One region of the Streptomyces sp. NPDC018964 genome, then DNA from elsewhere that is predicted to be linked to it. Evidence: riboswitches for the same ligand, from Rfam matches in the RefSeq annotation. Region 1 holds a riboswitch; the other holds the start of a gene.
What was found. Region 1 has a riboswitch for S-adenosylmethionine ahead of thrC (threonine synthase). Riboswitches for the same ligand answer to the same signal wherever they lie in the genome.

Region 1 (7,582 bases):
GGACGTCGGCATGCTCAACGGGCACCCCTCGCTGATGGAGACGGCGAAGGAGAAGGGCGTGGAGTTCGGCATGGTGCCGACGCCGGGCATCGACGGCGAGAGCCCGACCACGCTCGGTGTCGCCGACTGGATGATGGCCTTCAAGGAGAACGGCCACCGCGACCAGATCGGCGAGTTCCTCGACTTCGTCTACAGCGAGGAGAACGTGCTCGACTTCTCCCGCGAGTACAACCTGCTGCCGGTCACCACCTCCGCGTCCCGGGCGATGGCCGCCTCCGACCAGGACAAGGACCTCAAGCCCTTCCTCGACCAGCTGGTGACCTCGGAGTTCTACCCGGTCGGCAACACCTCCTGGGCGACGGTCAACGCGGCGATCAAGAAGCAGATCGGCAAGGCGGTCGGCCCGGGCGGCAGCCCCGCCGGCGTCCTCGGCGGACTCCAGGCGACGGCGACGCGCGCGGAGGCCAGGGAGTAGCCTGCGGAGCATGGACACGGGGGACGAGGCGCACGAGGCCGGCGGCCTGGCCCGCCGCGAACGGGACATCCTGGCGCTGGAACACCGGGGCTTTCCCAGCCCCGGCCTCAAGGAACGGGCGATCCGCGAGGAACTGGGCCTGGCCCCCGTCCGCTACTACCAGCTCCTCAACGCCCTCCTCGACGACCCCCGCGCCCTCGCCCACGACCCGGTCACGGTCAACCGCCTGCGCCGCATCCGTGAAACCCGCCGTACGGAACGCTGACCCCGGGGTCCGGGACAGCGCCCCGGCAGACGGGAACGGGTACAGGTACGGGGACGGGGCGGCGGGGTGGGAAACCGTCAGGGCATTCGTTCCGCCAGCGTCCGCAGCAGTCGTACGACTCCCGCCGGTCCGTCGACCACCAGGTCCGCGCGGTCCCGCAGCTCCGTGACCTCGTCGCTGCCGCTGCACACCAGCAGCCCCGGAGTGCCGGCCGCGCGGAGCTTGTCGACGGCCGTGTAGGCGGCGAGGTCGCCCAGGTCGTCCCCGGCGTAGAGCACCGACCCGGCGCCGATCTCGCGGGCGTACTCCAGCAGGGCGACGCCCTTGTCCATGCCGGGCGGGCGCAGCTCCAGGACCATGCGGCCGGGCTCGACGACGAGGCCGTGCCGGGTGGCGAGGCCGGTGAGCGGCTCGCGCAGGGCCTCGAACGCGGCCTGCGGATCGGTGGCCCGGCGGGTGTGGACCGCCACCGCCCGGCCGCCCTTCTCCTCGATCCACGTGCCCCGCCACGCGCCGACCCGGTCGAGCAGCCCCGGCAGTTCCGCGCGGGCGGCGGCGACACCGGGGGGCGGGGCGGGCGCGGTGACCGTGCCGGTGACGGCGTCCCAGCGCTCGGCGCCGTAGTGGCCGAGAACGACGAGGTGCTCCAGGCCGGGGACGCCCGCGAAGTCCCCGTTCCGGACCGCGACACCGGCCGGCCGGCCCGTGACGACGGCGACCGCCGCCACCTTCGGGGCGAGCGCGGCGAGCGCGCCCACCGCGTCGGGGTGCGCGCGGGCCTGTTCGGGGTCGGCCACGATCGGCGCGAGCGTCCCGTCGAAGTCGAGCCCGATCAGTGCCTTCCCCGGCCGGGAGAGAAGCGCGTCCAGCCCTTCCCGCCCGGCCTGCGTGGCGGGCGTCGGCGTGGCGTTCGGGTCCGTGGAATCCGTATGGCTGGCCATACGTCCAACCTATCCACGCCCGCCCCCGCACACGCCTGTGTGACCGGCCATACCTCCTGTCAGCCGGGCGTCCCCTCCCGCAGCGCCTCCAGCTGCTCCAGGAACCACCGCGCCGGGGGCAGCGCGGTCGCCGCCGCGGCCAGGCGCTTGGTGCGCTCGGCGCGTTCGTCCGGGCCCATCGTCAGGGCCTCGTGCAGGGCGCCGGCGGTCCCGACGACGTCGTACGGGTTGACCGTGAGCGCGTCCTCGCCCAGCTCCTCGTGGGCGCCCGCCTCCCGCGACAGCACCAGCGCGCAGCCCGCGTCGGAGACGACCGGGACCTCCTTGGCGACCAGGTTCATGCCGTCACGGATCGGGTTGACCAGCGCCACGTCCGCCAGCCGGTACGCGGCCAGCGAGCGCGCGAAGTCGTCCTCGACGTGCAGGACGACCGGCCGCCAGCCCGGGGTGCCGTACCGCTCGTTGATCTCCTCGGCGACCCGCCGCACCTCGGCGGTGTAGTCGCGGTAGACGGCGAGGTCCTGCCGGGAGGGGTAGGCGAACGCGACGTGCACCACGCGCTCGCGCCACTCGGGGTGGTCGTCCAGGAGCTGCCGGTACGCCAGCAGTCCGCGCACGATGTTCTTCGACAGCTCGGTCCGGTCGACCCGGACGATCGTCCGGCGCCCCGCGCCGATCTCCTCCCGCAGCGCGGTGATCCGCTCCTCGACGTCCGCCTCGTGGGAGCGGGCGCGCAGGAAGTCCGCGTCGGCGCCCAGGCCGTGCACGCCGACGCGCGTCTCCCCGAGGCCGTCCGCGAAGCGTTCGCAGCACGCGGTGAACGCGTCCGCCCAGCGGCGGGTGAGGAAGCCGAGCCGGTCGGCGCCGAGCATGCCGCGCAGTACCTGCCGCGCGATGTCGTCGGGCAGCAGCGCGAAGTACTCCGGCGGCGCCCACGGCGTGTGCGAGAAGTGCGCGATGCGCAGGTCGGGGCGGAGCTCGCGGAGCATCCCGGGGACGAGGGTGAGGTGGTAGTCCTGGACGAGGACCGCCGCGCCCGGCGCCGCCTCCTCGGCCAGCGCCTCGGCGAACGCCCGGTTGTAGGCCTCGTACGACGCCCACCGCCGGCGGAACTCCGCGTCGAAGACCGGCTCCAGCGGCGTCTGGTACAGCATGTGGTGCACGAACCAGAGCACCGAGTTGGCGATCCCGTTGTACGCGTCGGCGTGCACGTCCGCCGGGACGTCCAGCATGCGCACGCCGTCCTCGCCGACCCCGCGCCGCACCGCCTCGCGGTCGCCGTCGGACAGCGCCGAGCACACCCACAGCGCCCCGGCGTCCGGCCCGATCGCCGACAGCCCGGACACCAGCCCGCCGCCGCCCCGCCCGGTCCGCAGCGAACCGTCGTCCTCCACCGTGTACGAGACGGGTCCGCGATTCGACGCGACCAGCACCTGAGCACCCTGAGCAGCCTGCGTGACAGCCATGGATGTCACCTAGCCCGGCCCCGGAGACCTCAAACGCGCGTGATCGGCCGTATACGGGTCAGGCCACCCTCCGCGCCCGGTACTCCGCGATCTCCGCCATCGGGGGCCGTTCCTCGGTGTCGACGGAGTACGTACGGGGTTCGAAGGTGTCGCCGGTGCGCTCGAACTGGGTGAGGGACGGGCGGATCAGATGGCCGCGGGCCAGGCGGAGCTGGGCGGTGCGGTAGATGGCGGCGGCCATCCGGCCGAGGGCCTGGCCGTCCTGGTGGCGGTGGATACGCACGCCGACGTCGACCTGGGCGAGGGCGTCCAGGCCGGCCAGGTGCAGGGCGTCGACCAGCATGCCGAGCTCGACGCCGTACCCGACCGGGAACGGGAGCTGTTCCAGCAGGCTCCGGCGGGCCGCGTACTCGCCGCCGAGCGGCTGGACGAAGCCGGCGAGCCGGGGCCAGTGCATGTTCAGCAGCGGGCGGGCCATCAGCTCCGTGACCCGGCCGCCCTGACCGGCCGCCGAGCCGAGGGGGCGGTCGTACATGGCCTTGACCAGCTGCACGTCCGGCTCGGTGAGCAGCGGGCCGACGATGCCGGAGACGAAGTCGGAGGAGAACTCCCGCAGGTCCGCGTCGACGAAGCACACGATGTCGCCGCGGGTGACGAGCAGGGAGCGCCACAGCACCTCGCCCTTGCCGGGGACCGCCGGTATCCGGGGCAGGATCGCGTCCCGGTGCACCACGCGCGCGCCCGCGGCCGCCGCCACCTCGGCCGTGCGGTCGGTCGAACCGGAGTCGACCACCACCACCTCGTCGACCAGCGGGACCTGGAGCACCAGGTCGTGCCGGATCGCCGACACGATGTCGCCGACCGTCGCCTCCTCGTCGAGCGCGGGCAGCACCACGCTCACCGTCTGCCCCGTCGCGCGCTTCGCCGCCAGCATCCGGTGGAGCGGGCGGTCGGCCACCGACCAGGACCGGTCGGTCAGCCAGCGCTCGACTTCTTCCAGCACGGTCCCGGACTCCTCACTGGCCTGTGATCCATCTCGCGGTTCGGACGACTATCTCAACCATGCAGGCCTTCGGTTACAGTCTTGAACAACGCCGATGACCACCGCATGCCGGGGTCACCGCGCGGAAGACAACTGAACACCGCTCATCCAGAGGGGCAGAGGGATACGGCCCGATGAAGCCCCGGCAACCCTCCAGTCGGTTCTTGTCACACGGACGTGGCGAGGCTCCCGGCTAGGGAAGGTGCCAAATCCGTCTCACGGCGAGGTGCGTCGTGAGGAAGATGAGGAGAAAGGGCCTCGCCTCCATGGCTGTGCAGACCGTTGCAAGCACCACCGATTCCGCCGCCGCGAACTCCGTCGACCTGGGCCCCGCCGCCGCGCTCTCCTGCCGCGAATGCGGACACCGGGTCCCCCTCGGCCCCGTCTTCGCCTGCGAGGAGTGTTTCGGCCCGCTGGAGATCGCGTACGACTTCTCGGCCCACGACGCCGAGGAGCTCCGCAAGCGGATCGAGGCGGGACCCGCGAACATCTGGCGCTACGCGCCGCTGCTGCCCGTCCCGGCGGACGTGGCGGCCAAGCCGAACCTGAACCCCGGCTGGACCAAGCTCGTCCAGGCCGACAACCTGGCGCGTGAGCTGGGCGTCGACGCCGGCAAGCTGTTCGTCAAGGACGACTCCGGCAACCCGACGCACTCCTTCAAGGACCGTGTCGTCGCCCAGGCCATCGAGGCCGCCCGCGCCTTCGGCTTCACCACCCTCTCCTGCTCCTCCACCGGCAACCTCGCCGGCGCGGTGGGCGCCGCCGCGGCCCGGGCGGGCTTCCGGTCCTGCGTGTTCATCCCGCACGACCTGGAGCAGGGCAAGGTCGTCATGGCCGCCGTCTACGGCGGTGAGCTCGTCGGCATCGAGGGCAACTACGACGACGTGAACCGTTTCTGTTCCGAGCTGATCGGCGACCCGGCCGGCGAGGGCTGGGGCTTCGTCAACGTCAACCTGCGGCCGTACTACGCGGAGGGGTCCAAGACCCTCGCGTACGAGATCTGCGAGCAGCTCGGCTGGCGGCTCCCGGACCAGATCGTGATCCCGATCGCCTCCGGCTCGCAGCTCACGAAGATCGACAAGGGGTTGCGGGAGCTGATCGAGCTCGGTCTGGTCGAGGACAGGCCGTACAAGATCTTCGGCGCGCAGGCCGAGGGGTGCTCGCCGGTGTCCACCGCGTACAAGGCGGGGCACGACGTCGTCCGCCCGCAGAAGCCGGACACGATCGCCAAGTCGCTGGCGATCGGGAACCCTGCGGACGGGCCGTACGTGCTGGACATCGCCCGTCGGACGGGCGGGGCGGTGGAGGACGTCACGGACGGGCAGATCGTCGACGCGATCAAGCTGCTCGCCCGGAGCGAGGGGATCTTCGCGGAGACCGCGGGGGGTGTCACGGTCGGCGTGACGAAGAAGCTGCTGGAGAGCGGGGCGCTCGACCCGTCCCTGACCACGGTCGTGCTCAACACCGGGGACGGTCTGAAGACGCTGGACGCGGTGGCCGGCACCGGGCTGACCGCGACGATCCGTCCCAGTCTGGAGTCGTTCCGTGAGGCCGGGCTTGTCTGAGTCGTTCGTCCGCGGGTCCGTTGTGGCCGGCCGTGCCCGCGCGGCGGCAGCCGCATGTCACACACCGTCCCGCGCCCCCAGGGTGCTGTCCCTTCCGGAGGTTTCGAAGTGAGCGTGACTGTCCGTATCCCCACCATCCTGCGCACCTACACCGGTGGGCAGGCCGAGGTCGCCGCCGAGGGCGCGACCCTCGGCGAGGTCATCTCGGACCTGGAGAAGAACCACGCCGGGATCGCCGCCCGGGTGCTGGACGACCAGGGCAAGCTGCGGCGGTTCGTGAACGTGTACGTCAACGACGACGACGTGCGGTTCGAGCAGGGGCTCGAGACGGCCACCCCGGACGGGGCCGGCGTGTCGATCATCCCGGCGGTGGCCGGAGGCTGATCATTACCTTCGGTAATGACGGTTACCCGGTGTCCGGGTCATTGCCCCCTCCGTGAGAGAAGCGGAGGGGGCAATTCCATGGGATTGAGCGCGGTAGAGTTGGGGAACGCGCTCCCGGTCCATCGACCGGAAACACTGATTTCCTGCCGCGGGTCCGACTGAATGCAGCCAAAGTGTCGGCCCTTTCGCGCCATTTGCGCCCTTTGTGCGGCCCGACTTGCCCTGGAATCGGGTGAATTCTCACCACATTCCGGACCGGCGCCGCCAAGATTTCTCGTCCGACTGACCTGTTGCAGACGGCAGTTGGACAGATACATTCAGCCGCGGTCGACGCGTTCCGGCGCACGCCCCCAACCATTGGGGGGTGAGGTCTGACCCGGATCCGCGAAGTGCGGATCCGTGCAAGGGCCAGTAATAGGGGAGTTAGGCATGGCTCAGGGCACCGTCAAGTGGTTCAACGCGGAGAAGGGGTACGGCTTCATCGCGGTCGACGGTGGTGCGGATGTTTTCGTCCACTACAGCGCGATCCAGATGGACGGCTACCGCACCCTCGAAGAAGGCCAGCGGGTCGAGTTCGAGATCTCGCAGGGTCAGAAGGGCCCGCAGGCCGACATGGTTCGTCTCAGCGCCTGAACGCGCCATCAGCCGCACGCATCTTCTGCCGACGAAGGGCCCGCACCCCCAGGGGTGCGGGCCCTTCGCCGTGCCCAGGGGGGTGCGCGGCGACGTTCGCGTGCGGCTGAGCGCCCCGTGTGCGCCCCATGGGCGCTTGCGCCCACCCGTCACCCGGCCGCCACCCCTCGACGAGCCCGCTTCGCGGGCGCGCCTTGCACTCGGGTGGGTCGAGTGCTAATCATTGGCGTTAGCACTCTGAAGGTGAGAGTGACAACGAAGGACCGGGTCGGTGAGGCCCGCGGGCCGTGTGGGGCAAGGAACCACGGGGCCGGCGAGCCGTCCGTCGCGGGCGCGGGCGCGGTCCGAAGGAATCACCCCCAGTCCTGGAGGGACCACTTCACATGGCCAAGATCATCGCGTTCGACGAGGAGGCGCGGCGCGGCCTCGAGCGCGGCATGAACCAGCTCGCGGACGCCGTCAAGGTGACGCTCGGCCCCAAGGGCCGCAACGTCGTCCTCGAGAAGAAGTGGGGCGCCCCCACGATCACCAACGATGGTGTCTCCATCGCCAAGGAGATCGAGCTCGAGGACCCGTACGAGAAGATCGGCGCCGAGCTGGTCAAGGAAGTCGCCAAGAAGACGGACGACGTCGCCGGTGACGGTACGACCACCGCGACCGTCCTCGCCCAGGCCCTGGTGCGCGAGGGCCTGCGCAACGTGGCCGCCGGCGCCAACCCGATGGCTCTGAAGCGCGGCATCGAGAAGGCCGTCGAGGCCGTCTCCGGCGCCCTGCTCGAGCAGGCGAAGGACGTCGAGACCAAGGAGCAGAT
Region 2 (7,582 bases), on a different contig from region 1:
TGGTCGCGCTGATCGGCGCGGTCGTCGCCGCCTCGCCGGCGCTGGGCACCGTACGGCTGAAGGACGCGCTGAGGACGGTGCCCTGGTCGCTGCTGCTGTTCATGGCGGCGACGATGGCGATGGGCGTGGCGCTCACCGAGTCGGGCGCGGCGAAGTGGCTGGTCGGCGGGTTGCCGTCGGGCATCACCCCGGTGATGTTCCTGGCGGTCGTGATCTCCGTCAGCACGGCCGCCCACCTGATGCTCCAGTCCCGCTCCGCCCGTTCCTCCGTGCTGGTCCCGCTGGTGGTCGCGGCGGCCGTCGGCGCCGGGGTGAACCCGGTCGCGGCGGCGCTCGCCTCCACCGCCGCCGCGGGCTTCTGCCACACGCTCCCGGCCTCCGCGAAACCGGTCACGCTCTTCGCGGACATCCCCGGCACCCCCACCTACACCCCGCGCGACCTGCTGCGGCTGTCCGCCGTGCTGGCCCCGCTCACCGCCGCCCTGGTCCTGCTGTTCGCCGTCGCGGTGTGGCCGCTGCTCGGCGTCCCCGTGACCCGCTAAGGAGTTCCCCTCATGCTGAACCGTGTCGTCGTAGCCCCCAGCGGTTTCAAGGAGTCGCTGTCCGCCCAGGCCGCCGCCGACGCCATCGCGGCGGGCGTCCGCCGGGTGCTGCCGGACGCCGAGATCGACCGGATCCCGCTGGTGGACGGCGGTGAGGGCACCGCCTCGGCGCTGGCCTCGGCGACCGGCGGCCGGCTGGTCGCGCTGTCCGCCACCGGCCCGGTCGGCGAACCGGTCGGCACCCACTTCGCGCTGCTCGGCTCCGGGGACACGGCGGTGGTGGAGATGGCGGCGGTGGCCGGACTCTCCCTCGTCCCCCGCACCCGGCGCGACCCTGGCGCCACCACCACGTACGGCGTCGGGGAACTGATCCGCGCCGCCCTCGACCAGGGGGTGCGGCGGATCCTGGTGGGCTGCGGCGACTCGGGCACCTCCGACGGCGGCGCGGGCGCGCTCCAGGCGCTCGGCGCGCGGCTGCTGGACGCGGACGGACGTGAACTGGCGCCCGGCGGAAGCGAGTTGACGCGCCTGGCCCGTATCGACCCGGCCGGGCTCGATCCCCGTCTCGCCGGTGTGGAACTCCTCGTCGCCTGCAACCCCTTCAACGTGCTGTGCGGGGAGCGGGGCGTGGCCCGGGTGTTCGGCCCGCAGAAGGGGGCGGGTCCGGAGCAGGTCGAGGAGTTGTCGGCGGCGCTGGAGAACTGGGCGCGGGTGCTGACCCGCGATCTCGCCGTCACCGGCACCGATCTGCGCCTGGGCCGCGGTACGGGTGCCTCCGGCGGACTGGGCGCCGGGCTCGCCGCCCTGGGCGGGTCCCTCCTGCCCCGCTTCCAGGTCCTGCTGGACCACCTCGACCTGGACGCCCGGCTGGCCCGCGCCGATCTGGTCGTCACCGCGGAGGGCGCCCTGGACCACCAGACGCCGCGCGGCAAGGTCCCGGCGGAGGTGGCGCGCCGCGCCAAGCTGTCCGGGCGGCCGGTGCTGGCGCTGGCGGGGACGCTCGGGGAGGGGGCGGGGGAGGTGCCGGGCGTGGACGCCTGCCACGGCATCCTGCCCGCGCCGATGGCTCTGGCGGAGGCGCTGGTGCGGGGCGCGGAGCTGCTCACCGACGCGACGGAGCGCGCGCTGCGCATGATCGTCCTGGGCGCGCGCCTGCCGGCGACCACCTAGGTTTTTCGCCCCCGCCGCCCCTTCCCGTTCCCGTCCCCCGGGGGCGCTGCCCCCGGACCCCCGCTCCTCAAACGCCGGAGGGGCTAAATCTCAGCCCCTCCGGCGTTTGAGGAGCGGGGTCTGGGGCGGAGCCCCAGGTTCGGGACGGGAAGGGGCGGCGGGGGCGAAAGAAATCACCCGCGGGCGGAGGTGTCCGGGACGCAGCGGCCGTCCACCGTCCGGTAGGACCACCTCGCCCCGTCCCGCACCAGCTCCCGCACCGCCCGCACGAACCGCTCCACGTGCTCGTCCGGCGTCCCCGCCCCGAAGCTCACCCGGATCGCGTTGAGCGACTTCTCCCCGGGCCCCGCCTCGGGCGCCCCGCACTCCCCCTGCGCCCCCGCGTCACCACCGAGCAGCGTCCGCACCAGCGGGTGCGCGCAGAACAGCCCGTCCCGTACGCCGATGCCGTACTCGGCGGAGAGCGCGGCCGCGAAGTGGGAGCTGTTCCAGCCCTCGACGACGAAGGAGAGCACGCCGACGCGCGGGGCGTCGTCCCCGAACAGGGACAGGAAGCGCACCTCGGGCACGTCCGCGAGTCCCGCGCGCACCGCGCCGATCAGCTCCTCCTCGCGGGCGACCAGGGCGTCGAACCCGGCCTCGGTGAGCGCCGTGCAGGCGGAGGCGATGGAGTACGCGCCGATGACGTTGGGCGATCCGGCCTCGTGGCGGGCGGCGCCGTCGTGCCACTCCACGTCCACTCCCCCGTCCCCGCGCCGGGTGACCCTGCGGCTGGCACCGCCGCCCGCGAGGTACGGCTCGGCCTCCCGGAGCCAGTCGGCGCGGCCGGCCAGCACGCCGGAGCCGAAGGGGGCGTACAGCTTGTGCCCGGAGAAGGCGACCCAGTCGACGTCCAGGTCACGGACGCTCACCGGGTGGTGCGGGGCGAGCTGGGCGGCGTCCAGGACGATCCGGGCGCCGTGCGCGTGCGCGGCGGCGGCCAGTTCCCGTACGGGCCACAGCTCGCCGGTGACGTTGGAGGCGCCGGTGACGCAGACCAGGGCCGGGCCGTGGGGGTCACGGTCGGCGAGGGCGCGCTCCAGGGTCTCCACCGCCTGCCGGGGGCTGCGCGGGGCGTCGAGGAAGGTGACGCGTGCTCCGCGCCAGGGCAGCAGGGAGGCGTGGTGCTCGGTCTCGAAGACGAAGACCTCGCAGCCGTCGGGGAGCACGGTGGCGAGCAGGTTGAGGGAGTCGGTGGTGGAGCGGGTGAACACCACCTGGTCCCCGGTGCGGCAGTCGAGGAAGTCCGCGACGGTCCGGCGGGCGTTCTCGAACAGGTCGGTGGAGAGCTGGGAGAGGTATCCGGCGCCCCGGTGGACGCTGCCGTAGTACGGCGCGTAGGCGGCCACGTCGTCCCAGACCCGCTGGAGGGCGGGGGCGCTGGCGGCGTAGTCGAGGGCGGCGTAGGTGACCTCGCCGCCGGTGACGAGGGGGACGGTGACGTCCCGGCCGAGGACGGGCAGGGGGGCGCGGACGGACGTGTCGGCGGCGACGGACATGGCACAACTCCCGGTGAGGCAGGCGGAATCTCCGCGCGAGCGCACATCGCTCGAGCGCGGAGGGAGGGGAAAAGGGGTGCGCGGAGGCGGGGCTCGGCAGCCCTGGCCCTGTCGTGACGTTCCCGGCGTCCGCCCGGAGGTCGGGCCGCGTGGCGTCAGGTGCGTGCCCTCGGCGTGCCGGTCCCCGAGCCCCGTACGGGATGTACTCGGCTCAGGTCCCGGTGCGGCGGAAGTGCGTGCACGGCGTCACGCGACGGGCGGGAACGGGCGACAGGGCCTAGCGCATTCGCTTGCTCACGGAAGACTCCTCGACGACCAGGACCCCTGGTGTACGAGGGGCCCGCGCTTGCCGTGGGCCTTGCTGCTCACGGCCTGGTCTTCACCCGGGGCACCCCGCCACGGACGGAGGGTTGCCGGACAGCCGGCCGGGGCCTGATGGCTGTCACTCATGACCTGGACAGGAAAGTACGTGAAGTGATCGACGTCCCGCAACCCGTGTCCGGATCGCGGGACGTCCCGCGGCCCGACGGGAGGACCTGCCCGGCGGATCGGCCCGAAGGAAACCGCCGGTGCCTCACAGCCCCGGTCAGCGAGGACGATGAAAGTACCCCGCGCGGGGAACCCGCCGGGCGGGCCTTACGCGTTGCTGGCGGCCACCCAGCGCTCCAGGACCCGCTTGGCGGCCCCCGAGTCGATCGCCTCGGCCGCCTTCGCCATACCGGCGCGGATCCGCCCCGTCAGGGTGCCGTCGCCGGGCTCCAGGGCCACCAGGGCCGCCGCCGAGTTCAGCAGCACCGCGTCCCGCACGGGACCCGGTTCGCCGTCGAGGAGCCGGCGGGCGACCTCGGCGTTGTAGGAGGCGTCGGCGCCGCGCAGGGCCTCCACGGGCACCAGGTCGATGCCGACGTCGCGCGGGTCGAAGGTCTCCTCGTCGACCTTGCCGTCGCGGACGACCCACACTCTGGAGGTGGCGGTGGTGGTCAGCTCGTCGAGTCCGTCGTCACCGCGGAACACCAGCGTGGAGTTGCCGCGTTCGGCGAAGACCCCGGCCATGATGGGCGCCATCCGCAGGTCGGCGACCCCGACCGCCTGTGCCTTGACCCGCGCCGGATTGGCCAGCGGGCCGAGGAAGTTGAACACCGTGCGGATGCCGAGCTGGCCGCGGGCGGCGGCGACGTGGCGCAGCGCCGGGTGGAACTTCACCGCGAAGCAGAAGGTGATCCCGGCCTCCTCGGCGACCTCGGCGACCCGTCGCGGGGTCAGCTCCAGGTTGACGCCGAGCTTCTCCAGGACGTCGGAGGCGCCGGACGCGGAGGAGGCGGCCCGGTTGCCGTGCTTGACGACCTTCGCGCCGGTGCCGGCCACGACGATCGAGGACATCGTGGAGATGTTGACCGTCTTGGCGCCGTCCCCGCCGGTGCCGACGATGTCGACGGTCGCGCCCGGCACCTCGATCACGTTGGCGTGGTCGTACAGCGCCCGCACGCAGCCGGTGATCTCCTCGACGGTCTCGCCCTTGGCCCGCAGGGACACCGCGAACCCGGCGATCTGCGCGTCGGTCGCCTCGCCGCGCATGATCAGGTCCATCGCCCAGGCGGTGTCGTCGGCGGACAGGTTCCGTCCGTCCAGGAGTCCGTTCAGCAGGGCGGGCCAGGAGCGGCCCGCCGCGGTGTCGCCTCCAGCGGGGGTCACAGCGCTCATGGCCGCTCCTGACGGTCGTGGAAGGGTCGCGGGGACCCGGCAGGTCCCGGGCCCCACCCTATCGAGGTCCGGGGACGGCGAAGGGCCCCCGTCCGCAGAACGGACGGGGGCCCTTCGCCGTCGTGTGGCGACTGGGGTGAGGTGCCGAAGGGGATCAGTGGTGGCCGTGGCCGCTCGTGATCTCCTTGTACTCCTCGACGGTCGGCTTCGGGATCTGGGCGTCCTCGCCGTAGTAGCCCTTGCTCAGCTTGGCGCGCAGCTTCTCGGTCGCCTTCACCTTGCGCCGGACACCGTTCTCGTCGACCTCGGGGCCGATCTCGAACGGCTTGTACTGCTCGTGCGCGGTGAGGGTGTACATCTGCTCCTGGCTGAGCGGCTCGTGCACCTCGATGAACTCACCGTGCGGCAGGCGCTTGATGATGCCCGACTCGCGGCCGTGCAGCACCTTCTCCTTGTCCCGGCGCTGCAGGCCGAGGCAGATCCGCTTGGTGACGACGAACGCGATGACCGGTCCCACGAAGAAGCCGATGCGGACGAACCAGGTGACCGCGTTGATCGAGAGGTGGAAGTGCGTGGCGAAGATGTCGTTGCCACCACCGATCAGCATGATCATGTACGCCGTGACCCAGGCGACGCCGAAGGCCGTACGGGTCGGGGCGTTGCGCGGCCGGTCCAGGATGTGGTGCTCGCGCTTGTCCCCGGTGATCCAGGACTCGATGAACGGGTAGAGCGCGATGACCGCCAGGAAGAGACCGAAGATCACCAGCGGGACGAAGACGCCCAGGACCAGGGTGTGGCCCCAGAAGTTGATCTCCCAGCCGGGCATCGCGCGGACCAGGCCCTCGGCGAAGCCCATGTACCAGTCGGGCTGGGCGCCCGTGGACACCATGTCCGGACGGTACGGGCCCAGGGCCCAGATCGGGTTGATGGACGCGATGCCGGCGATCAGCGCGGTGAAGCCGAAGACCAGGAAGAAGAAGCCTCCCGCCTTCGCCATGTAGACCGGCAGCAGCGGCATGCCCACGACGTTCTTGTTGGTCCGTCCGGCACCCGCGAACTGCGTGTGCTTGTGGTAGAAGACCAGGATCAGGTGGGCGACCACCAGGCCGAGCATGATGCCCGGCAGCAGCAGGATGTGGATCGAGTAGAACCGCGCCACGAAGTCCGTGCCGGGGAACTCCCCGCCGAACAGGAACATCGAGATGTACGTGCCGACGATCGGCACGGACAGGATCGCGCCCTGGGTGAAGCGGACACCGGTGCCGGAGAGCAGGTCGTCCGGCAGCGAGTAACCGGTGAAACCGGTGAACATGCCGAGGACGAACAGCAGGAAGCCGAACAGCCAGTTGATCTCACGCGGCTTGCGGAACGCGCCGGTGAAGAAGACGCGCATCATGTGCACGAACATGCCGGCCAGGAAGATGACCGCGGCCCAGTGGTGGATCTGCCGGATCAGCAGACCGCCCCGGACGTCGAAGCTGATGTCCAGCGTCGACTTGTAGGCCTCGCTCATCAGCTGTCCCTGCAGCGGGACGTAACTGCCGTGGTACTCCACCTCGTTCATCGACGGGTGGAAGAACAGCGTCAGGTACACACCCGTGAGGATGATGATGAGGAAGCTGTAGAGGCAGATCTCGCCCAGCATGAAGGACCAGTGGTCCGGGAAGATCTTGCGCATGTTGGCCTTGGCCAGGGAGTAGATCCCCAGCCGGCCGTCGGCCCAGTCGGCGACGCGCTCGCCGGCCGGGGCCTTCCCGCGCGAGCGGGACTCGGGGGTCGTCGTAGTACTCATCCGCGCTCCCAGAAGGCAGGACCGACGGGCTCTTCGAAGTCGCCGAGCGCTTCGAGGTAGCCCTCGTCGTTCACGCCGATGCGCAGCTGCGGCAGCGGGTGACCGGCGGGACCGAAGATGACCTTGGCTCCGTCGGAAAGGTCGAAGGTGGACTGGTGGCAGGGGCACAGCGCGTGATGCGTCTGCTGCTCGTACAGGGAGATCGGGCAACCGACGTGGGTGCAGATCTTCGAGTACGCGAGGATGCCCTCGTGCGACCACTCGAGGGACCGCTTGTCCTTGATGTCGTCCGGCTTGATGCGGACCAGCATCAGTGCGGCCTTGGCGATCTCGTTCTGGAAGTCGTGGTCGTGCTCCTCCAGGCCCTCGGGCTTGGCGAAGGTCAGCGAGCCCACGATGAGGTCGGACGGCCGCAGCGGCTCGTTCGTGTTCATGTTGACGATGAGCCTGCCCTTGCCCCACAGGGTGTGGCGCAGCTTGCCCTCGGGCAGCGGACCGAGCTCGCGCAGCAGTACGACGCCGGAGAGCGGGACCAGGGTGAGGGCGCCGAACATCGTGTTGCGGATCAGCTTGCGCCGGCCGAGCGCCGACTCCTTGGCGCCCTGGCGGAAGTCGTCCATGACCTTCGCCCTGAGCTCCGGCGAGGCCTCGATCGGGTGCCGGTCGTCGGTCAGCTCCTCGTCGGACATCAGGGTGCGGGCCCAGTGGACCGCGCCCGCGCCGATGGCGAACAGCGCGATGCCGAGCGTCACGCCGAGCGCGAGGTTCAGGGCGCTGATGTGGCCCAGCGGGAAGACGTAGACGATCTTCTCGACCGGGATCGCCACGAACGAGGCGAT

Region 2: linked by a shared signal. The riboswitch ahead of ACH5AO_RS15595 (aminotransferase class V-fold PLP-dependent enzyme) and the one ahead of thrC (threonine synthase) in region 1 are both predicted to bind S-adenosylmethionine.

What each region holds. Positions count from the first base shown of each region.
Region 1 is NZ_JBIRYZ010000025.1:8,229-15,810, forward strand. Features, by position in the region: gene ACH5AO_RS30360 (extracellular solute-binding protein) at 1-475, shown strand, start outside; gene ACH5AO_RS30365 (DUF3263 domain-containing protein) at 486-740, shown strand; gene otsB (trehalose-phosphatase) at 818-1,681, opposite strand; gene ACH5AO_RS30375 (trehalose-6-phosphate synthase) at 1,741-3,147, opposite strand; gene ACH5AO_RS30380 (glucosyl-3-phosphoglycerate synthase) at 3,206-4,150, opposite strand; SAM riboswitch class I at 4,291-4,438, shown strand; gene thrC (threonine synthase) at 4,456-5,754, shown strand; gene ACH5AO_RS30390 (MoaD/ThiS family protein) at 5,863-6,138, shown strand; gene ACH5AO_RS30395 (cold-shock protein) at 6,568-6,771, shown strand; gene groL (chaperonin GroEL) at 7,155-7,582, shown strand, end outside.
Region 2 is NZ_JBIRYZ010000008.1:74,632-82,213, reverse strand. Features, by position in the region: gene ACH5AO_RS15605 (SLC13 family permease) at 1-542, shown strand, start outside; gene ACH5AO_RS15600 (glycerate kinase) at 555-1,712, shown strand; gene ACH5AO_RS15595 (aminotransferase class V-fold PLP-dependent enzyme) at 1,886-3,250, opposite strand; SAM riboswitch class IV at 3,588-3,704, opposite strand; gene trpD (anthranilate phosphoribosyltransferase) at 3,887-4,951, opposite strand; gene ACH5AO_RS15585 (cytochrome bc complex cytochrome b subunit) at 5,106-6,743, opposite strand; gene ACH5AO_RS15580 (Rieske 2Fe-2S domain-containing protein) at 6,740-7,582, opposite strand, start outside.